Regions from separate parts of the Xanthomonas tesorieronis genome, predicted to be linked through region 2. Evidence: predicted binding sites of a transcription regulator. Region 2 holds the regulator's gene; each other region holds the start of a gene.

The links. The regulator FliA, encoded in region 2, starts transcription of late flagellar genes. The targets are predictions, from matches to a motif close to TAAAGTTTNNCNNNCNNNGGCCGATAA.
Region 1: the regulator FliA is predicted to act here: its motif matches at 3,968-3,994, upstream of AB3X08_RS05210 (methyl-accepting chemotaxis protein).
Region 3: the regulator FliA is predicted to act here: its motif matches at 6,257-6,283, upstream of AB3X08_RS04605 (methyl-accepting chemotaxis protein).

Annotation. Positions count from the first base shown of each region.
Region 1 is NZ_CP162490.1:1,210,470-1,218,343, forward strand. It holds gene AB3X08_RS05190 (SDR family NAD(P)-dependent oxidoreductase) at 1-598, shown strand, start outside; gene AB3X08_RS05195 (SDR family NAD(P)-dependent oxidoreductase) at 639-1,424, shown strand; gene AB3X08_RS05200 (hypothetical protein) at 1,460-1,804, shown strand; gene AB3X08_RS05205 (NADP-dependent oxidoreductase) at 1,801-2,808, shown strand; gene AB3X08_RS05210 (methyl-accepting chemotaxis protein) at 2,837-3,913, opposite strand; gene AB3X08_RS05215 (DUF2339 domain-containing protein) at 4,165-6,864, shown strand; gene AB3X08_RS05220 (DUF3999 domain-containing protein) at 6,861-7,874, shown strand, end outside.
Region 2 is NZ_CP162490.1:2,718,866-2,726,739, forward strand. It holds gene flhA (flagellar biosynthesis protein FlhA) at 1-1,875, shown strand, start outside; gene flhF (flagellar biosynthesis protein FlhF) at 2,052-3,701, shown strand; gene AB3X08_RS11635 (MinD/ParA family ATP-binding protein) at 3,688-4,572, shown strand; gene AB3X08_RS11640 (RNA polymerase sigma factor FliA) at 4,569-5,318, shown strand; gene cheY (chemotaxis response regulator CheY) at 5,337-5,729, shown strand; gene AB3X08_RS11650 (protein phosphatase CheZ) at 5,729-6,337, shown strand; gene AB3X08_RS11655 (chemotaxis protein CheA) at 6,342-7,874, shown strand, end outside.
Region 3 is NZ_CP162490.1:1,069,039-1,076,912, reverse strand. It holds gene AB3X08_RS04620 (winged helix-turn-helix domain-containing protein) at 1-1,040, opposite strand, end outside; gene AB3X08_RS04615 (ion channel) at 1,295-1,960, opposite strand; gene thiC (phosphomethylpyrimidine synthase ThiC) at 2,037-3,947, opposite strand; TPP riboswitch at 4,057-4,157, opposite strand; gene AB3X08_RS04605 (methyl-accepting chemotaxis protein) at 4,375-6,225, opposite strand; gene AB3X08_RS04600 (BCCT family transporter) at 6,679-7,874, shown strand, end outside.

The sequences.
Region 1 (7,874 bases), 1.5 Mb from region 2:
CGCACAGGCCGACCTGGCCACGGTCGAAGCGCGCCTGCGCGACGACGCGCGCATCGGCATCCTGATCAACAACGCCGGCATGGCCCAGTCGGGCGGCTTCGCCGAGCAGACGGCGCAGGACGTCGAACGCCTGGTGGCGCTCAACACCACCGCGCTGACGCGGCTTGCGGTGGCGATCGCGCCACGGCTGGCGCAGTCCGGCAGCGGCGCGATCGTCAACATCGGCTCGGTGGTCGGTCTGGCGCCGGAATTCGGCATGACCGTGTACGGCGCGACCAAGGCCTTCGTGCTGTTCCTGTCGCAGGGCATGCACGTGGAACTGGCGCCCAAGGGCGTGTACGTGCAGGCGGTACTTCCGGCGGCCACGCGCACCGAGATCTGGGAGCGCGCGGGCATCGACGTCGATACGCTGCCCGAGGTGATGGACGTGGAAGAGCTGGTCGATGCGGCGCTGATCGGCTTCGACCGCCGCGAACTGGTGACGATCCCGCCGCTGCACGATGCCGATCGCTGGGACGCGCTGGACGGCGCCCGACAGGCGCTGCTGGGCAGCATCCGGCAGGCCAATGCCGCGGAACGCTATCGGCCGGCGGCCTGACGCCCGCAGCAACGCGCCTGGCGCGATCGGGACGATCCACATGCAAACACAACGCGATGGTTGGGTGCTGATCACCGGCGCCTCGAGCGGATTCGGCGAGGAGTTCGCCAGGCAGTACGCGGCGCGCGGCCACCGGTTGATCCTGGTCGCGCGGCGCCTGGACCGGCTGGATGCGCTGGCGCAGGCGTTGCGGCAGCGGCACGGCGTCGAGGTCCTCGTCGAGCAGGTGGATCTGTCGCAGATCGCGGCCGTGCGCCTGCTCCACGCCGGCTTGCAGGCGCGCGGCATCGAGGTCGAGGTGCTGATCAACAATGCGGGGCACGGACTGCAGGGGCCGTTCCTGGATGGCGACCTCGAGCCGGCGTTGTCGATGATCCAGCTGGACATCGCCAGCCTGACCGCGATGACCCACCTGTTCGGCCAGGACATGCGCCGGCGCGGGCGCGGCAGGATCCTGCAGGTGGCCAGCCTGCTGGCCTACCAGGGCGTGGAAAACTTCGCGGTGTATGCGGCCGCGAAGGCCTACGTGCTGCGCTTGGGCGAGGCGCTGCATCGCGAGTTCGCGCGCGACGGCGTCACCGTCACCACGCTGTGCCCTGGGCTGACCGACACCGGGTTCGCGCGCGTCGCCCAGCAACGGATCACGTCGCAGTTGAAGGCGTTGATGATGCAGACCCCGCCGGTGGTGCGCGCCGGCATGCGCGCGCTGGATGCCGGCCGCATCAGCGTGGTGCCAGGCCTGATCAACAGGTTGAACGCGGTCTTCATGTGGGCGACGCCGCGCTGGATCCACCAGGCCGTGCTGTCGCGCATCCTCAACCGGTGACCGCCATGCGCCCGAGTTTCCGTTCGCTGTCGGTCGTGGTCTCGCTGCTGTTCCTGGTGATCGCCTGCACCTGGATGTTCGTGCCCGGCGCGATGCTGGCGAACTGGGGCATCGGCACCTCGCCAGCGGCCGAGCTGATGGCGCGGCGCGGGGCGGCGCTGTATGCGGGCCTGAGCGTAATGTTCTTCATGGCGCGCGGCGCGGCCCCGACGCCGGCGCGTTCGGCGCTGGTGGCGGGCTTCGTCACCGCCTGTGCCTTGCTGGCGGCGCTGGGCATCGGCGAACTGGCCAGCGGCCACGCGGGCCGCGGGATCCTGGTCGCGGTCGTGCTCGAAAGCGTGTTCGTCCTCGCGTTCCTTTTCGTCAGGGAAAAATCATGAAAGCGTTCTTCATCGAAGGCTATGGCCACAAGCATCCAGGCCGGATCGGCGCGCTGCCCGAGCCGGAGGTGGGCGAGGACGAGGTGCTGGTCGAGGTGCATGCCGCCAGCGTCAACGTGCTCGATGCGAAAATCCGCAAGGGCGAGTTCAAGCTGATCCTGCCGTACCGCTTTCCGCTGGTGCTGGGCAACGACCTGGCCGGCGTGGTGCTGCGGGTCGGGACCGGCGTGCGCGGCTTCAAGCCGGGCGACACGGTGTATGCGCGTCCCGACCACACGCGCATCGGCAGCTTCGCCGAACGCATCGCGGTCAAGGAAAGTGCGCTGGCATTGAAGCCGGCCAGGTTGAGCATGGAAGAAGCCGCCGCGGTGCCGCTGGTCGCGCTGACCGCGTGGCAGGCCCTGGTCACGACGGCGCGGCTGCAGAAGGGACAGAAGGTGCTGATCCATGCCGGCTCCGGCGGCGTCGGCAGCATCGCCATGCAGCTCGCCAAGCACCTCGGCGCCTACGTCGCGACCACCACCGGTACCGGCAATGTCGGCTGGGTCAAGGCGCTGGGCGCCGACCTGGTCATCGACTACCGGACGCAGGACTTCGCGACCGCCTTGCGCGACTACGACGTGGTCCTCAACAGCCTGGGCAGCGACGTGCTGGAGAAATCCCTGCGCGTGCTCAAGCCCGGCGGCAAGCTCATTTCCATCTCCGGCCCGCCGGACCCGGACTTCGCCGTGCGACAAGGCCTGGCATGGCCGCTGCGGCAGGCGATCCGCCTGCTGAGCGGCGGCATCCGCAGGAAGGCCAGGCGGCACGGCGTCGACTACGCGTTCCTGTTCATGACCGCCAACGGCGAACAGTTGCGTGAGATCGGTGCGCTGATCGAGGCCGGCGTCATCACGCCGGTGTTGGATCGGGTGTTCCCGCTGGAGCAGGCGGCGCAGGCCCTGGCCTACGTCGAGAGCGGACGCGCCAAGGGCAAGGTGGTGATCCAGGTCGGTCAGCGCTGAGCGTTGGCCGACCCGCGCGCGCGGCGCGCTACAGCGCCTGCAGAATCAGCGAATGCCAGCCGGTGCGATAGGTTTCGTAGCCGGGCGAGGCCGCATGCGCGATGCAATGCGGACGCCCGTCGAGATCGCTCAGCACGGCGCCGCGCGGTTGCTTGAACAGCGCGTCGCGGCCCTGGAATTCGATCCGGTCCTGCAGCATGCGCCCGGCCGAATCGGCCAGGACCTGGCCGCGCTGGTCGACGATGCAGACCCGGCTGCGGCCCCATTCCTGCTCCGACAGCGGCGTGCGCTGCACCACCGTCTGCGCCAACGCGTCCCAGCGGAACACGATGCCGAGCACGCCCAGCACGCGGCCGTCGACGCGGCCGCCGTCGCGCACCGTGCACGAATACACCAGCACGCGTTCGCCATCGGCCAGCGTGCTGGCATGCACGTCCTGGAAGCCGAATTCCTCGCCGCTGCGGGTGCGCGTGGCGTCTTCGAACCAGGCCTGCCCGGAGACGTCGCTGCCGGCCGAGGCGTACTGCTGCGGCCGGCCATTGGTGAGGATGCGGCCGTCGGTGCCGGCCAGCACCAGGTCGAAGTAGACGGTGTACGAATCCAGGATCTGGCCCATGCGCCGCGACGCGTAGGCGAGTTCGTCGTCGCCGCGGCCGGGGCGCGCGGCGGCGACGATGGCCGCGTCGGTCGCCCACCAGCGCACGTCGCAACTGCGTTCGTAGAGGTTGCGGTCGATCAGGTCGATGTTGCTCAGCGCCAGTTCGCTCAGGCGCGTGCGGCGCACGTCGTCTTCCAGCCGCTGCAGGGTGTGGCGCATGTCGGCGCTGGTGCTGGCGGCGACCTTGTCCAAGTCCTGGGTGGCATCGGCGACGCGCCGCGACAGCACGTCCATTTCCTGCGCGATGACGCTGAAGCCGCGCCCGGCCTGGCCGATCCGCGCCGATTCGATGCGGGCATTCATCGAGATCACGTGGGTGGTGCGGTTGATCTCGTCGATGCGCTGCAACGACCGCCGCAGCTGTCCGAGCAGTTGATCGGACAGGCCGACCACGGAGCGGATGTGGTCGTCGATTCCCGCTTCGGTGGGCTTGGCTGGCAGGTTCATGGGTGCCGTCGGTGGGAGGGGAGGGAACAGCGGACGCAACGTGGGATAAGGGAGGTAGCGGCCGCAAATGCACCGGCTTTAGCGCCGATCGCGCCGGCTTCCATTGCCCGAATGCCTTGCCGCGCCTGGGTTGCGCCACCGTCGGCACGATGGCGGCGAGGCCGAACTCGTCTACCATCTGCCCCAGGACCGGCGCCGCCGGATCATTGGTACGCCGCCCAGCGCCGTGCCGGCTTGGGCATGGAGTGCGGATGGAAGCGTTGATCGTGTTGGTGGTGGTGGCGGTATTGGCAGTGCCGATCCTGATCATCGTGATGCTGGTGGCGCTGGCCGGCGTGCGCCGGCGCGTGGCGGCGCTGGAACTGCAACTGGCGCAACTGCGCGGCGCGGCGCCGCAGCCCGCGCACGCCGCGTCCCGCTTCGACGCAGCCAGCGACGCCGATGACGTCTGGACCGAAGCCGAGAGCGCTGCGCCGTTCGCCGCGGACGATGGCGTGGAGGATCGTCCGTTCGTCGTGGCCGCGGCTGCCGCCCCGACAGCGCCCACGCCACCGCCGCTTCCGCCGCCGTTCGTCGCGCCGACCGCCAGCGCGAACGCGGCCGCGGACCCCGTCGCCGCGCCATTGCCGCCGGCACCGCGCGGCCCGGATCCGATCGAGCGGCTGTTGGCCGGCACCAAGCGCTGGTTCACCGAAGGCAACGTGCCGGTGAAGATCGGCATGCTGGTGCTGCTGGCCGGCGTCGCCGCGCTGCTGAAGTACGCCGGCGACCAGGGCTGGCTGCGCATGCCGATCGAACTGCGCTACGCCGGCATCGCCGCCGCGGCGCTGGGCGGCCTGGGCTTCGGCTGGCGCCAGCGCGAACGCAAGCGCAGCTTCGCGCTGGCCTTGCAGGGCGGCGCGATCGGGGTGTTGCTGCTGACGGTGTTCGCCGCGTTCAAGCTGTCGGGGCTGATTCCGGCCAGCGCCGCGTTCGCGCTGAGCATCGTGCTGGTGGCCAGCATGTGCGTGCTGGCGGTCGTGCAGGAATCGCGCACGCTGGCCGTGCTGGCCACGCTGGCCGGATTCCTGGCGCCGATCTGGCTGTCCACCGGCAGCGGCAACCATGTCGGCCTGTTCTCCTACTACGCGGTATTGAACGCGGCGGTGTTCGCGATCGCCTGGTACCGGCCGTGGCGGGTACTGAACCTGCTCGGGTTCGGTTTCACCTTCGGCATCGGCACGCTGTGGGGCGCGCTGCAGTACCAGCCGGCGAAGTTCGCCAGCACCGAGCCGTTCCTGCTGCTGTTCTTCGCCTTCTACCTGCTGATTCCGATCCTGTACGCGCGGCGCCAGCCGGCCACGCGCGGCAACCTGATCGACGGCAGCCTGGTGTTCGGCACGCCGCTGGTCGCGTTCTCGCTGCAGGCCGGGCTGCTGCGCGGCGAGGGCTTGCCGCTGGCGCTGTGCGCGCTGGGCCTGGCGGCGGTGTATGCGGTGTTGGCCGCGGCGCTGATCCGGCGCGAACGCTTCGCGGTGCTCGGCCACGCCTATGCGCTGCTGGCGGTGGGCTTCGCCACGCTGGCGGTGCCGCTGGCGCTGTCCGCGCGCGCCACCGCCAGCATCTTCGCGCTGGAAGGCGCGGCGTTGGTGTGGCTGGGCTTGCGGCAGCGGCGCTGGCTGCCGCAGGTCACCGGCGCCGGCCTGCAACTGGCCGCGGCGGTCGGCCTCGTGCTGGCGCAGGCCGTTGCCTGGAGCGTCACCACGGCGGTGGTCAATGCCACCTTCATGAGCGGTGCTCTACTGGCCCTGGCCGGTTTCGCCAGCGCCTGGAGCTATCGCCGCGCCGGCGCCAATGCGCCGGCCTTGGTGTACTACCTGTGGGGCCTGGCGTGGTGGTGCGGGATCGGTGTCTCCGAGATCGAACACTTCGTCGCGTCCGCGGCGCAGGCCGACGTGTTGCTGGCGTTCGTCGCGCTCAGCGGCTGGCTGGCCGCCGAGGCGCAGCGCCGCTGGCCGGCGCGCGCGCTGGCCACGACCACGCTCGTTGGGCTGCTGCTGGCGCTGCCGCTGGCGCTGCTGCAGGCCGAAGCGCACGGCCAGCCGTTCGCCGGGCATGGCGCCTGGGCCTGGACGCTGTTCGCGGTGCTCGGCGTGCGCAGCCTGATCTGCCTGCGCGGCAGCGGCGGCTGGGTGGCGCGGGCGGCGCAATTCGCCTGGTGGCTGGTGTGGCCGTCGGTGCTGTCCCTGCTCGGTATCTGGCTGGCGCAGCACTTCGCCCTGGCCGAGGGCTGGCAATGGGCCTTGCTGCTGGCGCCATGGCTGCTGGTGGCGGCGTTGTCGCTGCTGCGCTGGCCGTGGCTGGCCGCGCCGCTGGGGGCGGAGTTCGACCGGTGCCGCACGGCGCTGCAGGGCAGCTATTTCGGCCTGCTCGGCCTGGCCTGGCTGTGGACGCTGTGCGTGCCCGGCGCCAGCGCGCCGCTGCCGTGGGTGCCGCTGCTCAATCCGCTGGAACTGAGTCAGCTGCTGGCGGTGGCGCTGGCCGCGCGTTGGCTGTGGTCGGCGACCGCGCCGGCGCTGTTGCGGGCGCAGCGCCTGCAATTGCTGGCCGCTGTCGGATTCCTGTGGGTCACCAGCGTGACCCTGCATGCGGTGCACTACTGGGCGCCGGTGCCGTGGGCGTCGCTGTTGTCTGCCAGCGTGGCGCAGACCAGCCTGACCGTGGTGTGGAGCGTGCTCGGCGTGCTCGGCTGGGTGCTCGGCTCGCGCCGCGGCCAGCGCGGCCTGTGGCTGGCCGGTGCGCTGCTGATGGCGGTGGTGCTGGGCAAGCTGTTGCTGGTGGATCGCGGCAACCTCGGCAATGTCGCCGGCATCGCTTCGTTCATCGCCTACGGCCTGCTGTGCACCGTGGTCGGCTATTTCGCGCCTGCACCGCCGCGCGCCACCGAACCGGCCGAGGAGGCCCATCCATGAAACGCCTGATCCTTCCGGCAATGCTGCTGGCCTTGGTTCCGCTGGTCGGCGTCGCCGCCAGCCAGCGCGACGACTATGCGCAGCAATGGCCGCTGACCCTGCAGGATCCGGCGGCCGGCGCCTACCGCGTGCAGCTCGACGATGCGGTGTACCGCAGCGCGCACCTCGCGTCGCTGGGCGACGTGGAGGTGTTCAACGCGGCTGGCGACCCGCTGCCGGCGGCCGTGTTCGCGGCCGAACAGGCCGAGAGTGCGCCGCGCCGGCAGCCCTTGCCCTGGTTCCCGCTGCCGGCCGTGGCCGCTGGCGGTGCCGACAACCTGGAGCTGATCGCCGAGCGCGATAGCGACGGCAGCGTGCGCCGCATCCGCACGCGCATTGCCAGCGGCGGCGCGACCAGCGCCGACGCCGGTTGGTTGATCGATGCCAGCGCGTTGCGCGAGCCGTTGCGCGCGCTGTCGCTGCAGTGGGCGGCCGATACGCAGCCGCGGCAGGCGCGCTACCGGGTCGAGGCCAGCGACGATCTGCGCGACTGGGATCTGCTGGTGCCGGAGGCGACCCTGGTCGACCTGGCCAACCAGGGCAAGCGCCTGCAGCAGTTGCGCATCGCCATCGATCGCAAGGTGCGCTACCTGCGCCTGCTGCCGTTGTCGCCGCCGCCGCTGCCGGCGCTGACCGGGGTGGAGGCCGAACTGGCGCCGGCACCGGTCGCCGCCGACTGGCACTGGCAGCAATTGGACGCGCTGCACGCCGATCCGGCGCAGCACAGCTTCGACTTCGTATCGCCCGGCCGCTATCCGGTCGCGCAGATCGACATCGCGCTGCCCGGCAACAGCGCGATCGAATGGCGCGTGCAGAGCCGCGACAACGCCGAGGCGCCATGGCAGGACCGGGCCGGGCCGTGGGTGGCCTACCAGGTCGGCACTGGCGCCGGCCGCTCGCCGCCGCAGGCGCTGGCGCAGCCGGTGCGCGACCGTTACTGGCGGCTGCTGGCCACGCAGGACCCGGGCAAG
Region 2 (7,874 bases):
AGCATCTTCCCGATCGTGCTGCTGATGACCACGATGCTGCGCCTGGCGCTGAACGTGGCCTCCACCCGCGTCATCCTGATCAACGGCCAGGACGGCCACGGCGCCGCCGGCAAGGTCATCGAGGCCTTCGGCCAGTTCGTGATCGGCGGCAACTACGCGGTCGGCATCGTGGTGTTCGCGATCCTGACCATCATCAACTTCGTGGTCATCACCAAGGGCGCCGGGCGCGTGTCGGAAGTGACCGCGCGCTTCATCCTCGACGCCATGCCCGGCAAGCAGATGGCGATCGACGCCGACCTCAACGCCGGCCTGCTGACCCGCGAGGAAGCCAAGGCCCGCCGCGAGGAAGTCCGCGAGGAAGCCGACTTCTACGGCTCGATGGACGGCGCCAGCAAGTTCATCCGCGGCGACGCCATCGCCGGCATCCTGATCCTGTTCATCAACCTGATCGGCGGCATGGCGGTCGGCGTCCTGCAGCACGGCATGCCGGTGGCGCAGGCCGCGTCCACCTATACGCTGCTGTCGATCGGCGACGGCCTGGTGGCGCAGCTGCCGGCGCTGCTGGTGTCCTCAGCGGTGGCGATGCTGGTCACCCGCGCCTCGCGCTCGCAGGACATGGGCGCCTCGATGATGGGCCAGGTGTTCGGCCAGCACAAAGCGCTGGCGGTGGCCGCGGCGATCCTGGGCCTGGTCGGCCTGGTCCCGGGCATGCCCAACGTCGCTTTCTTGACGCTGGCGCTGATCCTGGGCCTGCTGGCCTGGAAAATGTGGAAGCGCAGCCTGCTGCCGGAAGAAGCCAAGCCCGACCCGGCGCAACAGGCCGCCACGGCCGGCGCGCAGGCCAATGCCGAATTGGGCTGGGACGAATTGCGCCCGATCGACCCGCTGGGCCTGGAGGTCGGCTACCGCTTGATCCCGCTGGTGGACAAGACCCAGGGCGGCGAGCTGATGGCGCGGATCAAGGGCGTGCGCCGCAAACTGACCCAGGACATCGGTTTCCTGGTGCCGCCGGTGCATATCCGCGACAACCTGGAACTGCCGGCCAATGCCTACCGCCTGCTGGTGCACGGCGTGCCGGTGGCCACCGCCGACATCCACCCCGACCGCGAACTGGCGCTGGACCCGGGCGGCGCGCTGGGCAAGATCGACGGCATCGCCGGCAAGGACCCCGCCTTCGGCCTGGACGCGATCTGGATCCAGCCGCACCAGCGCGCCCAGGCCGAGACCATGGGCTACACCGTGGTCGATCCGGCCACGGTGATCGCCACCCACCTGTCGCACCTGATCCGCGAGCACGCCCCGGAACTGCTCGGCCATGAAGAGGTGCAGCAGCTGCTGGCCACGCTGGCCAAGAGCGCGCCGAAGCTGGTCGAGGACCTCACCCCGAAGGCGCTGCCGCTGTCGGTGGTGGTGCGCGTGCTGCAGAACCTGCTGATCGAGAAGATCCCGGTGCGGCAGCTGCGCAAGATCGTCGAGGCGCTGGTCGAGCACGCTCCGCAGAGTCAGGAACCCGGCGCGTTGACCGCGGCGGTACGCAATGCGCTGGGCCGCTTCATCGTCCAGGAAATCGCCGGCATGGCCCCGGAACTGCCGGTGTTCACCCTGGCCCCGCAATTGGAACGTGTCTTGCAGGACTCTACCCAAGGCAACGGTGCCGCGCTGGAACCCGGCCTGGCCGAGCGACTGCACCAGAGCCTGGCCGAGTGCGTCAGCAAGCAGGAAGCGCGCAACGAGCCGGCGGTGGTGCTGGTCCCGGCGCAAGTCCGCGCCGCGCTGGCCCGGTTGGTCCGCCACAGCGTCCCCGCGCTGTCGGTGCTGTCCTACAGCGAGGTGCCGGAAGACAAGCGGCTGAAGCTGGTCGGGACGATCAGCTGACAGGCAGGGATTGGTGATTTGGGATTCGGGATTTGCAACAGCGGACCCGGCGAGCGGAGAGAGACGGCAATGAAGCGATCGAAGACAAGCAGAGCAAGGCGACCGGATACCAGCCACGTAACGGCGGCATCCGCGACCAATCCCCAATCCCCACTCCCGAATCCCGGTTTCCACCCATGAAGATCAAACGCTTCGTAGCCCCCGACATGCGCACCGCGTTCCGCATGGTCCGCGACGAGCACGGCCCGGATGCGGTGATCCTGTCCAACCGGCGCACCGACGAGGGCATCGAGATCGTCGCCGCCAGCAACTACGACGAAGCCCTGGTGCAGCAGGCGCTGGACGCGGCGCGCCCGGAAGAGGCGGCGCCGCGGCTGCAGGTGTCGGCCGCCAATCCGGCGCCGCGCGCGGCCAAGGCCGCCGCCAACCCGGCGATGGCGATGATGGCCGCGATCAGCGAGCGCCGCGCCCCGGCCAGCGCCGGCGGCACCGCCAGCATGGCGCAGGCCGCGCCGGCGCGGCCGCTGACCCAGCCCGCCGCGATCGCCGCCTCGGCGATGCCCGCCGGCACCGCGCCGGCGCCGAGCCGCCCCGCCGCCGCGCCGCGGGCCCCTGCCCCGGCGGCCGCCGACGCGCCGTTCGCCGAATTCCGCATTCCCGAGGACGTGTTCCGCAACGCGCCGATCAGCGTGCCGATGCCCAGCCCGTTCCCCGCCCCGGCTGCCGCTTCCGCCGCGGTCGCGGTCGCCGCCGAGGTGCCGGCCTGGCTCGAAGACATCGCCGCCGTGTCGCTGACCCCGGCCGCCGCGCCCAGCGCCGCCAACGTCGCGCCGCCGCCGGCCGCTGCGCCTGCGGCCAGCGCCGGGATCCCGGCGCCGCCGACGCTGGCGCCGGTACCGAACTTCCCCGCCGCGCAGAACGACGAACAATTGACTCAGCTGCGCGACGAACTGGCGCTGATGCGGCAGATGATCGAGCGCGAGATGAACCGGCTCACCGACGAACGCCTGCGCGGCTCGCCGGTTCGCGCCCAGGCGCTGGAGCTGATGGACGACTACGGCTTCGACAGCGGCCTGACCCGCGACGTGGTGATGCAGATCCCCGCCGACCTGGAGCTGCACCGCGGCCGCGGGCTGATGCTGGGGCTGCTGTCCAAGCGCCTGCCGATCGCCGCGCTGGACCCGATCGAGGAAGGCGGCGTGATCGCCCTGATCGGCCCCACCGGCGCCGGCAAGACCACCACCATCGCCAAGCTGGCCTCGCGCTTCCTGGAGCGCCATGCCGCCCGCGACGTGGCCCTGGTCACCACCGACACCATCCGCGTCGGCGGCCGCGAACAGCTGCACAGCTACGGCCGCCAGCTCGGCATCGCCGTGCACGAGGCCGACAGCGATGCCGCCCTGCAGCAACTGCTGGAGCGCCTGCGCGACTACAAGCTGGTGCTGATCGACACCGCCGGCATGGGCCAGCGCGACCGCGCCCTGGCCGCACAGCTGCACTGGCTGCGCGCCTCGCGAGTGGTCCGGTCCTTGCTAGTACTCCCTGCCAACGCTCATTTCTCCGACCTGGACGAGGTGGTGCGCCGGTTTGCCGGCGCCGATCCGCAGGGGGTGATCTTGACCAAGCTGGATGAAACCGGGCGGTTTGGCAGTGCCCTGTCGGTGGTCGCGGACCACCGGCTTCCCATCACCTGGGTGACCGATGGTCAGCGCGTGCCGGACGACCTGCACCGCGCCAACGCCGCCAGCCTGGTATTGCGCCTTGAAGATTTGCGGCGCGCTGCCGATAAGCCCTGTACTCCGGAGCAGAACCATGCCGTCGCGTGATTACGCCAATCTGACCAATGCCTTCCCCCTGTCGGCAACGCGCAGCGAACCGCTGGGCCCGGTGCGCACGATCGCCGTGACCGGCGGCAAGGGCGGCGTCGGCAAGACCAACATCTCGGTCAACCTGTCGATGGCGCTGGCCGACATGGGCAAGCGCACCCTGCTGCTGGACGCCGACCTCGGCCTGGCCAACGTCGACGTGCTGCTCGGGCTGACCCCCAAGTTCACCCTGGCCGACCTGGTCGCCGGGCGCTGCACCCTGGAAGAGGTGCTGGTCGACATGCCCAACGGACTGATGGTGGTGCCCGCCGCCTCCGGCCGCCGGCACATGGCCGAGCTGCCGCCGGCCCAGCACGTCGGCCTGGTCAACGTGTTCTCCGAGCTCAAGCGCGAGCTGGACGTGATGATCATCGACACCGCCGCCGGCATCACCGACAGCGTGCTGACCTTCTGCCAGGCCGCGCAGGACGCGGTGGTGGTGGTCTGCGACGAGCCGGCCTCGATCACCGACGCCTACGCGCTGATCAAGGTGCTGTCGCGCGAACGCGGCGTGGACCGGGTGCAGATCGTGGCCAACATGGTCCGCGACCTCAACGAAGGCCGCCTGCTGTACGACAAGCTGAGCCGGGTCTGCGAGAAGTTCCTCGGCGACGTGTCGCTGAACTACCTGGGCTGCGTGCCGCAGGACGACTGGCTGCGCCTGTCGGTGCAGCGCCAGCAGCCGGTGGTCAAGGCCTACCCGTCCAGCCCGTCAGCGCAGGCGATCGCCGAGATCGCCCGCCGCACCGCGCGCTGGCAGGCGCCGACCGTGCCGCGCGGCAACGTCGAGTTCTTCGTCGAACGGATCATCCAGCGGGGGGTCGCCGCATGAACGCCGCCGCCCACTACCGCGCCGTGCAGCGCAACAGTTCCAACGACTACATCGCCCAGCATTCGGACCTGGTGCGGCGCATCGCCCACCACCTGGCGGCGCGGCTGCCGGCCAGCGTGGAGATCGACGACCTGATCCAGGCCGGCATGATCGGCTTGATCGAGGCCTCGCGCAGCTACGACGCCGACCAGGGCGCCTCGTTCGAGACCTACGCCTCGATCCGCATCCGCGGCTCGATGATCGACGAGATCCGCCGCGGCGACTGGGTGCCGCGCTCGGTGCACCGCCGTGCCCGCGACGCCGCCTCGGCGATCCGCAAGATCGAGCAGAGCACCGGCCGCGCCGCCGCCGCCAACGAAGTGGCCGCGGCGATGGACATGCCGCTTCCCGAATACCTGCGATTGATGGAAGATGCCGCGCGCGGCCAGGTGCTGAGCCTGGAGTCGCGGGTCGAAGACCACGGCGAACTGGACACCATCGCCAAGGGCGGGCCCAATCCGCAGCAGATGCTGGAGCGCAGCGAGTTCGGGCGCGAACTGGGCAAGGCAATCGCGCAGCTGCCCGAGCGCGAGCAGTTGGTCCTGTCGCTGTACTACGAACAAGAATTGAACCTGAAGGAAATCGGCGCGGTGCTCGGTGTCAGCGAGTCGCGCGTCTGCCAGATCCACGGCCAGGCCACGGTACGCTTGCGCGGACGCTTGAAAGCGTTCGAAGCGGCGGACGCCGGCCTGGAAGACGAAGAATAAGACCCAAGGGAGTTAGCGGTGAACAAGAACATGCGGATTTTGATCGTGGACGATTTCTCGACGATGCGGCGCATCGTCAAGAATCTGCTCGGCGATCTGGGCTTCACCAACACTGCAGAGGCCGAAGACGGCAACAGTGCGCTGGCGGCACTGCGCTCGGCACCGTTCGAGTTCGTGGTCACCGACTGGAACATGCCCGGCATGACCGGCATCGATCTGCTGCGCAACATCCGCGCCGACGACAAGCTCAAGCACCTGCCGGTGCTGATGGTGACCGCCGAGGCCAAGCGCGAGCAGATCATCGAGGCCGCGCAGTGCGGCGTGAACGGCTACATCATCAAGCCGTTCACCGCGCAGACGCTGCAGGAGAAGCTGGGCAAGATCTTCGAACGCCTGGGAGCGACCGCCTGATGGAAGCCACCGCCGAACGCAGCGCCCTGATCGAACGCCTGCAAGGTGCGCTGGACGCACTGGAGCGTGGCGACGAAGCCGCCTGGCGCAAGGAAATCGACACGCTCGCCGCCTGGCGCACGCGGCCGATGATGCAGGGCCTGAGCCGGCTGGCGCGCGACCTGGGCCAGGCGCTCGGCGAGCTGCCCACCATCCCCACCGAAGCCGGCGAGCTGGACGACGCCTGCTCGCGCCTGGACCACGTGGTGGCGATGACCGAGCAGGCCAGCCACCGCACCCTGGACCTGGCCGAGGAATGCCGCGCGCTGGCCGACCAGCTGCGCGCCGGCGGCCTGACCGGCGACCAGGGCGAGATCCTCGACAAGATCCGCCACAACCTCACCGAGATGGCCCTGGCGCAGAGCTTCCAGGACCTGACCGGGCAGATCATCCGCCGCGTGGCGACCATCGTGCGCCGCGTGCACGAGGGGTTCGGCGCGCTCGGCCTGCCGCCGAAGGAAGACAAGAAACCCGACGGCAGCCTGGCCGGCCCGGCGCTGGCCGGACTGGACCGCCACGGCGTGTCGCAGAACGACGCCGACGACCTTCTGTCCGGACTGGGGCTGTAATCCGATGAGCGCCGTGCCCGACGACATCGCTGCCGACTTCATCATCGAGGCCCAGGAAATCCTGGACCGGCTCGGCGAGCAGCTGGTGTCGCTGGAGCAGGCACCCGAGGACAGCGACCAGCTCAACGCGGTGTTCCGCGGTTTCCACACGCTCAAAGGCGGCGCCGGCTTTCTGGCGATCACCCCGATGGTCGAGCTGTGCCACGCCGCCGAGGACACCCTGGGCCAGGCCCGCGCCGGCCAGGCCACCCTGCAGGCGCGGCACTTCGACGCCGCCCAGCAGTCGCTGGACTACCTGCAGTCGATGCTTGACGCGTTCGGCAGCGGCAACGAACCGCCGCGCGCGCCGCAGCAGCTGATCGCGCAGTTCGCCACCAGCGGCGAAGAGACCGCCGCGCCCAGCGCCAAGCCTGCCGCGGCGGCGCCGGCGCCGGCCGCGGGCGGCAACAGCGACCTCATCGACGACGACGAATTCGAAGCGCTGCTCGACCAGCTGCACGGCGGCGCCGCGCCGGCCGCGCTACCGGTGCCGGCCGCCGCGCCGCGGCCGGTGCCGAGCGCCAAGCCCGCCGCGGCGCCGGCCAAGGCCGCCGAACCCGAACACACCGTGCGCGTGGACACCAAGCGCCTGGACGCGATCGTCAACCTGATCGGCGAACTGGTGCTGTCGCGCAACCGGCTCAAGACCCTGCGCGTGCGCCTGCGCGACGAAGAACTGGATCGCGCGGTCAGCAGCCTGGACATCGCCACCTCGCGCCTGCAATCGGCGGTGATGCGCACCCGCATGCAGCCGGTGGGCAAGGTGTTCTCGCGCTTCCCCAAGGTCGCGCGCGACGTCGCCCGCTCCCTCAACAAGGAAGTGGACCTGGAACTGATCGGCGCCGACACCGAACTGGACCGCAACCTGGTCGAGGCGCTGGCCGATCCGCTGGTGCACCTGGTGCGCAACGCGATCGATCACGGCATCGAGACGCCGGCGCTGCGCGAAGCCACCGGCAAGCCGCGCGGCGGCCACGTGCGCCTGTCGGCGCAGCAGGAAGGCGACTACGTCAGCATCGAAGTGCAGGACGACGGCGCCGGCATCGACCCCGAACGGCTGCGGCAGAAAGCGCGCGAAAAGGGCCTGATCGATCCGGAGGCCGCCGCCCGCCTGACCACCGAGGAATGCCTGCACCTGGTGTTCCTGCCCGGGTTCTCGACCAAGTCCGAGGTCACCGACATCTCCGGCCGCGGCGTCGGCATGGACGTGGTGCAGTCGCGCATCCGCGAACTCAGCGGGCAGATCCAGATCCAGTCCGAACTGGGCCGCGGCAGCCGCTTCCTGATCCGCGTGCCGCTGACCCTGGCGATCCTGCCGACCCTGCTGGTGCAGGCCGGCGACACCGTCTATGCGCTGCCGCTGGCGCGCGTGGTGGAAGTGCTGCACGCGCCGCGCCGCGCACTGGGTTGGTTCGACGGCCGCGCCGTGCTCGACCGGCAATCGCACACCTTGCCGCTGGTGGACCTGCGCCAGTGGTTGAACATCGAAGCCCCGGAA
Region 3 (7,874 bases), 1.6 Mb from region 2:
ATCCCGCGGTTGGGCTGGCGCCCGGTCATGCTGCCGAACAGCAGGCCGCGCCCGTCCGGCGTCCAGTCGAAACTGAGCAGCTCGGTGCCGTCGCAGCGGGTCGCTTCGCGCGCGACGCCGGGCTTGTCGGCAGCCACCAGCAGCACCTGGCATTCCCCCTCCGGCCCCAGCCGGGCGAAGGCGATGCGGCGGCCATCGGGCGACCAGGCCGGCAGGCGATCGGAATAGCCCTTGCCCGGCACGCCGAGCGAGCGCGGCGGCACGCTGCCAGCCGCACGGCCGGTCGCCTGCACCAGCAGTTGCGTCCCCGCACGGCCCTCGATTCCCGCGGCATAGGCCACCTGCGCGCCATCCGGCGACAACACCGGCTCCAGTTCGAAGCCCGGCATCGTGGTGATCAGGCGGTACGGCCGCTCCGGGCTGCCGATCACCCGCTCCTGCTCGCTGCCGGCCGCGTCCTGGCCCCGCTGCGGCAGCCACCAGATCAGCATCGCCAGCAACATCAGGCTCGCGCCCGCGGCGGCCGCCAGCACCGCCTGCCAGCGGCGCGGCGGCGGCACAGGCGCAACCGCGGCCGGCAACGGCGCGGCGTCGGCGAGCGCCGGCGCGGCGATGTCGGCATCGGCCCGCGGCTGCTCGTTCGTCGCCGCAGCGGCCGCTGGCGCAGCGGCATCCACCTCCGCCAGCGCCTGCACCGGCGCCACCAGGCGATAGCCGGTCTTGGCCAGGGTCTCGATGTAGGGCGGCGCATCGCCCTTCACACCGGCAGCGAACGCCTTGCGCAGCTGGGTGATGGCCTGGGTCACCACATCGTTGGTCGGCTGCGTGTCCGGCCACACCTGGGCCAGCAAGGTCTCGCGCTCCACCACCTGCCCTGGCTGCGCCAGCAGCGCGCGCAGCACGCCCATCGCCTTGGGCGTGAGCCGCTGCGGCCGCCGCGCGCGCGGCGCATGCACTTCGCGCAGCGACAGCAGCACCAGGCAATCGCCGACCTGCAACCGGTCCGGAAGCAGCGGCGTGGCGGAAGATGGTGAGGACATGCGGCTAAGGCAACGACGATCTGCGATGGAGTGGGAACCGCGTCACGGCAAAAATGGCGCCACGTGGCGTCAACGGGCAGATTCGGCAAACCAATGCGACGAATGCAGCCAGGCGTGGCGATGCCGACAAATTCTACCCTAGTCGTTGCCGCCGCCAATCGCGGCGAAGCACTACAGGCTCTCTCTCCGCCGACGAAACTCACATAAACGTTGCAAGATTACGCGCCAGTTGGCGCGTTTTTTTTAACGTCGGTTCAGGTTTTCGATTTGCGTGTGACGCTCAGCCCAATCAGCCGCGACACCACCAGGGCGATATACATCACCCCGGCGAACTGCTCGAGCATGACCAGCGAACGCGCCAGCGGCAACACCGGCAGCACGTCGCTGAGCCCGACCCCGGACAGCACGCTGAAACTCAGGTACAGCAACTCCATCCAGGTGCGCGGCGACTGCGTCATCTGTGCGCCGATGAAGCTGCCGGGCAGCCACTGCTGGCACACCGAGAACGCGAAGGCGAACGCCCATGCCAGCAAGGTGAAGGTCGCGCCCGCCGCGTACAGTTCGTCGCGGGTGACCTCGTGGTCCTGCAGCATGTAGGCGATCAGGCTGGCCGCCGTATAGAAATACAGCAGGCTTTCCAGCAGCTGCGCGAACGCGCCGAGCTGCGGGCTGTGTTGCAGCGCCGCGGCGATCGACAGCACCACCGACGGCGCCGCCAGGCACCAGGCGATCCACAGTACCGACGGGCTGCGGTTGACCACCCACAGCGCCAAGCCCAGCACCACGATGCCGAACGCGCCGAACAGCGCGCGCCCGGCGGCGGTGTCTTCCATCAGCGGATACAGCAGCAGGCCCAGCAACTGCACGCCCAGCAGCAACGCGGACGGGTGGCGGCGCAAGGCGAGCGAGTAGCGAAGCATGCGGAATTCCGGAAGTGGCGTGCGCGCATCATAGACAAGCGCACGCCACGGCGGCGGCAATGCCGCGGCCTCGGCCTTACTCCCGCCGATAGAGCTCGGCACCGGCCTCCAGGAACTGCGCCGATTTCTCGGCCATGCCGGCCTGCAGCGCGTCGGCCTCGCCGACGCCGTGCTCGGCGGCGTAGTCGCGTACGTCCTGGGTGCCCTGCGCGGACTCGCCGCGCAGGTCTTGGGAGATGCTCATCGAGCAGAAATGCGGGCCGCACATCGAACAGAAATGCGCCAGCTTGTGCGCGTCCTTCGGCAGCGTCTCGTCGTGGAAGTCCTTGGCCTTTTCCGGATCCAGGCCGAGATGGAACTGGTCGTCCCAGCGGAACTCGAAGCGCGCCTTGGACAGCGCGTTGTCGCGCACCTGCGCACCGGGATGGCCCTTGGCCAGGTCGGCCGCGTGCGCGGCGATCTTGTAGGCCATGATGCCGTCGCGCACGTCCTGCCGGTTGGGCAGGCCCAGGTGCTCCTTCGGCGTCACGTAACACAGCATCGCGGTGCCGAACCAGCCGATCATCGCCGCGCCGATCGCCGAGGTGATGTGGTCGTAGCCGGGCGCGATGTCGGTGGTCAGCGGGCCCAGCGTATAGAACGGCGCCTCGCCGCATTCGCGCAGCTGCTTGTCCATGTTCTGCTTGATCAACTGCATCGGCACGTGGCCGGGGCCTTCGATCATGGTCTGCACGTCGTGCTGCCACGCGATCCTGGTCAGTTCGCCCAGCGTTTCCAGCTCGCCGAACTGCGCCGCGTCGTTGGCATCGGCGATGCACCCCGGGCGCAGCCCGTCGCCCAGCGAGAAGGCCACGTCGTAGGCCTTCATGATCTCGCAGATGTCCTCGAAGTGGGTGTAGAGGAAATTCTCCCTGTGATGCGCCAGGCACCACTTGGCCAGGATCGAGCCGCCGCGCGAGACGATGCCGGTGACGCGCTTGGCGGTCAGCGGCACGTAGCGCAGCAGCACCCCGGCGTGGATGGTGAAGTAGTCCACGCCCTGCTCGGCCTGCTCGATCAGCGTGTCGCGGAAGATCTCCCAGGTCAGCTCCTCGGCGCGGCCATCCACTTTTTCCAGCGCCTGGTAGATCGGCACCGTGCCGATCGGCACCGGCGAATTGCGGATGATCCACTCGCGGGTCTCGTGGATGTGCTTGCCGGTGGACAGGTCCATCACCGTGTCGCCGCCCCAGCGGATCGACCACACCAGCTTCTCCACTTCCTCGGCGATGCCCGAGCTGAGCGCGCTGTTGCCGATGTTGGCGTTGATCTTGGTCAGGAAATTGCGGCCGATGATCATCGGCTCGCTTTCCGGATGGTTGATGTTGTTGGGCAGGATGGCGCGGCCGCGGGCGATCTCCTCGCGCACGAACTCCGGGGTGATGACGTGCTGGATGCTGGCGCCGAACGCCTCGCCGGGATGCTGCTGGCGCAGCAGCGCATCGCGCACCGCCTCCAGCCGCTGGTTCTCGCGGATCGCCACGAACTCCATCTCCGGCGTGACGATGCCGCGGCGCGCATAGTGCATCTGGGTGACGTTGGCGCCGGCCAGCGCGCGCCGCGGCAGGTGCCGGGCCGGAAAGCGCACCGCGTCCAGCCGCGCGTTGTGCGCGCGGCCGCGGCCGAAATCGGAACTGGGCTGGGCCAGCGCCGCGGTGTCGCCCCGTTCGGCGATCCAGCGCGCGCGCAGCGGCGCCAGGCCGGCGCGCAGGTCGATGGTCGCGTCCGGATCGGTGTACGGCCCGGAGGTGTCGTACACGGTGACCGGCGGATTGTCTTCGCCGCCGAACAGGGTCGGGGTGCGGGTCAGCTGGATTTCGCGCATCGGCACGCGCAGGTCCGGACGCGAGCCCGGCACGAAGATCTTGCGCGAACCGGGGATCGGCCGGGTCACCGACTCGGACAGGGTATCGGCCTGCTGCGGCAACGGGCTGGGTACGGCATTCATCGGCATTCGTCCTATTTCTGAGAGCCTGCAGCGAGTGCGGGCGGTTGCGAGCGAACTCGCATCACGGACGAAGCGGCGGCGCGGGCACGGCCCGGCGCGAACGCGCACGGACCAGGCTTGCGAAGCTTCCCTACGCCGGTATCAACCGGATCAGGTTCGAAGGGACTGTCTCAACCGCGGCCTGCGCCGACGGTACCCCCGCTTCTGCGGCTATTAGACCCGTTTCTGCGCCGGCCGCCAACCGCGCGCAGCTGAATCGGCGCACAACCCGGCCCGCTTCTTGTCAGCGCTGCCACGCGCGCGCGCCGTTGCGGCAAACCCCGGCGAAATGCCGCGCCTAGCCTGGGCTCCACAAGAACGACGTCTCTCTCTCCCTGCCGCCGGCTCACCCCGGTGGCGTTTTTTTGTGCGGCGTCCGCCGCGACGCTCATTCCAGCACGTAGGCCACGCGCAGCCCGCCCCAGTGGCGGCCGCGCACGTACACCGGCACCGACAGGTCGAACAGGATCTGCCCAGTGTCGCGCCGATACACCTGCAACAGATAGGGCTGGGTATGGCGGCCGACGCTGCGCCCGACCCGATCGGTGAACATGCGCTTGGTGCGGTTGCCGACCAGGTCGCGGGCGCGGTCGCCGCTCAGCGGCTGGCTGAAGCGCAGGTTGTGGGTGGGCACGTAGCCATCCGGGTTGGCGCAGATCGCGAACACGATCCATGGATGCGCGGCCAGCAGCGGTTCCTGCAGCGGCGGCAGCAGTTCGTCGCACAACGCGTCGAAGGCGGTGCGGTACTTGGGCGGATCGATGCCCGCGATCGGCGTGTAGTCGGTGGAAAACAGCGCCTCCTCGCCGATGCGGCCGCGCGCAACCGCATCGGCCAGCGCCTGCCCGATCCTGCCGGCGGTCGACGTCGCCAGTTCGCGGATGCGCGCGTGCCGCGGTTGCTGCATCGGATCGGCCGGCAAGCGGAACAGGCCCACGCAGTCGTGCAGCGTGCTGCTGCCCGCGGCCAATGCCGCGCTACGCTCGACCACGCGCGCGACATGGTCCAGGTTGCTGCGGCTGAGCCCGACCACATGCTCGACCGCGCGATCGATGCCGCCGATCTCCTCGCCTTGCGCGGCGACGCGGGTGGCCACGGTCTCCATGGCCGCACTGGCGCGGCCGAGCAGTTGGCCGATGCCGCCGAGCACCTGCTCGGTGTGCTGCGCCGAAGCGGCGCTGTCGTGCAAGGCGCTGCTGGTCTCGCCGACGATGACGCGCACGTCGCGCGCGGCGGCGGCGGCACGCTCGGCCAGGCGCCGGATCTCGCTGGCGACCACGGCGAAGCCGCGCCCGGCGGCGCCGGCATGCACCGCCTCGATGCTGGCGTTGATCGACAGGATGTTGGTCTGGAACGCGACCGCGTCGATCACCTCGATGACCTCGTTGGCGCGCGCCGAGCGCCGCTCCACTTCGCGCATCGCCTGGCTCAGCGCACGCGCCGCGTCCGCGCCCTGGCGCGCGCTGTCGTCGGCACTGGCCGCCACCGCGATCACCGCGCGCAGCTCCTGGTCCATTTCGTGCAGCCCCTGCAGCAGCCGCCGGGTGGTCGCCACCACCGTCTGCAACGCCTCCATCTGGGTCTGCGATTGCTGCGCCAGCGCGTCGTTCTCGGCGACCACATGCGGCACGTCGGCGGCGATCTGCAGCGACAGCGCCACCGCCTGGCGGATCGCCTCGGCCAGATTGCCGAAGCCGGCCGACAGGCGCCGCCCGGCCATCGCCTCGGTTTCCTGCGCGGACAGCGGGGTGCTCAGCCCCAGATCCAGGTCGCACCCGGTCAGGCGCTCGCCGACCCGGTCCAGCAAGGTCTGCGCCTGCGCACCGGCCTGCAGCCGCTGCGCCAGCGCCTGCAAGGCCGGGCTGATGGCGCCTTGCGGCTGCCCGGCGCCGAGCAGGGCGACGTCGCGCAGCAGTGCGGCGGTTTCCGCATGCGGCAGCGACAGCAGCCATCCGTCGCCGTCGCGATCGCGCTGGTAGCGCACGCGCCGCGCCGGATCGTCGTTCGAGGCCAGCCAGCTGCCCTCGCTGCCGACCAGCGCCGCCAGCGGCAGCCCCCATACCGCCGCGCAGGGTTCGCCCAGCAAGGCCTCGACGTGTACGCCAAGCAGGTCCAGCGCTGCACGGTTGACGGCGCTCACGCGTCCTAGCTGATCCAGCCTGAGCAACGCTACCGGTGCGTCCGGCAAGGCCGCGGCATGCCCGGCATCGGCGTCCGGGCTGCGTGTGAACAACGCCATCGTCTTCACCCTCCAGGAATTCTTCGCCATGGTATCGGCCGCCTCCGCGCAACCTGAGCGGGCAGGCGCGCAACCGGGATCGGCGTCATGCCCGGGCTCTTAGCGATTCAGCCGCCTGCGGCCGCGCCGCGACGGCAAGGATCACCGCCGATGGCTGCGGACAGCATCGTGAAGGGGCGGCTTTGCTTGTGGGAACCCACTGGAATCGGCTGCGCGCCCGGGCTTGTTTGACTGCCGGAACACCCCTGAATTCACACGCCTGCGGCGCGCAACGCAACGCACCATAACGGTCCCGTGACGATACGCCCGGTATCGTTGCCGACTTCGTCGCGATCGCCCTTCGCTGCCGCTGCAGCGATTCCAGACCGGCAACCGCTGCGCGCCGCCTGCCCTTGGGCCTTGCCGCAAGGACGGCGCGCTTCCTCTCGATTCCTTGCCCGGAGACGCTGCTGCATGGTGTTCCGTATTTCCATCGCGCAGGTGGCCTTGCTGGTGCTGATCGCCGGCGTCGCACCCGGTCCGTTCGACGACGTGGTGCAGGCGGCACTGGCCCAGGTCATCCGCGGCGCCGGCTGGATGTACCTGCTGGTGGTGTTCCTGACCCTGGCCTTCATGCTGTATCTGGCCTTCGGCCGCTTCGGCCATCTGCGCATCGGCGGCGAGGATGCCGAGCCGGATTTCTCCCGCGCCAGCTGGCTGTCGATGCTGTTCGCCGCCGGCATGGGCATCGGCCTGGTGTTCTGGGGCGCGGCCGAGCCGATCTCGCACTTCCTCAAGCCGCCGGAAGGCCTGCCGCCGCAAAGCATGGAGGCGGCGCGCGCGTCGATGCGCTACGCGTTCTTCCATTGGGGCCTGCATCCGTGGGCGATCTACGCGTTGATCGGCCTGGCGATGGCCTGGTTCCAGTACAACCGCAACGGCCGCGGACTGGTCAGCGACATGCTGCAGCCGGTCATCGGCCGCCACCACCGCGGTGCGATCGGCAACGCGGTGAACATCGCTGCGGTGGTGGCCACCGCGATCGGCGTGGCCACCACGCTGGGTTTCGGCACCATCCAGATCGCCGCCGGCCTGCAACGCGTGGTCGGCGTGCAGGCCAGCATCCCGGTGCAGATGGGCATCATCGCGGTGGCCTTCGTGCTGTACATGGCCTCCACCGCCAGCGGCGTGGAGCGCGGCATCAAGTGGCTGTCCAACTTCAACCTGGCGCTGGCCGCGCTGTTGCTGGCCGCGGTGCTGGTGCTGGGTCCGACCGGCTTCATCTTCGACACCTTCACCACCACGTTGGGTTCCTATCTCAACCAGCTGGTGACGATGAGCCTGCGCATGTCGCCGTTCTCCGGCAGCAAGTGGGTGGCCGAATGGACCATTTTCTATTGGGCCTGGTGGATCGCCTGGGCACCGTTCGTCGGTGCGTTCATCGCCCGGGTCTCGCGCGGGCGCAGCATCCGCGAGTTCGTGGTGGGCGTGGTGCTGGCCCCCACCCTGCTCGGCTTCGTGTGGTTCTCGGTGTTCGGCGGCGCGGCGCTGTGGGCGCAGCTGTTCGGCCACGTCGACATGCTGCAGGCGCTGGGCAACGGCTACGAGACGGTGCTGTTCACCCTGTTCGACAGCCTACCCGGCTCACTGCTGCTGTCCAGCGTGGCCTT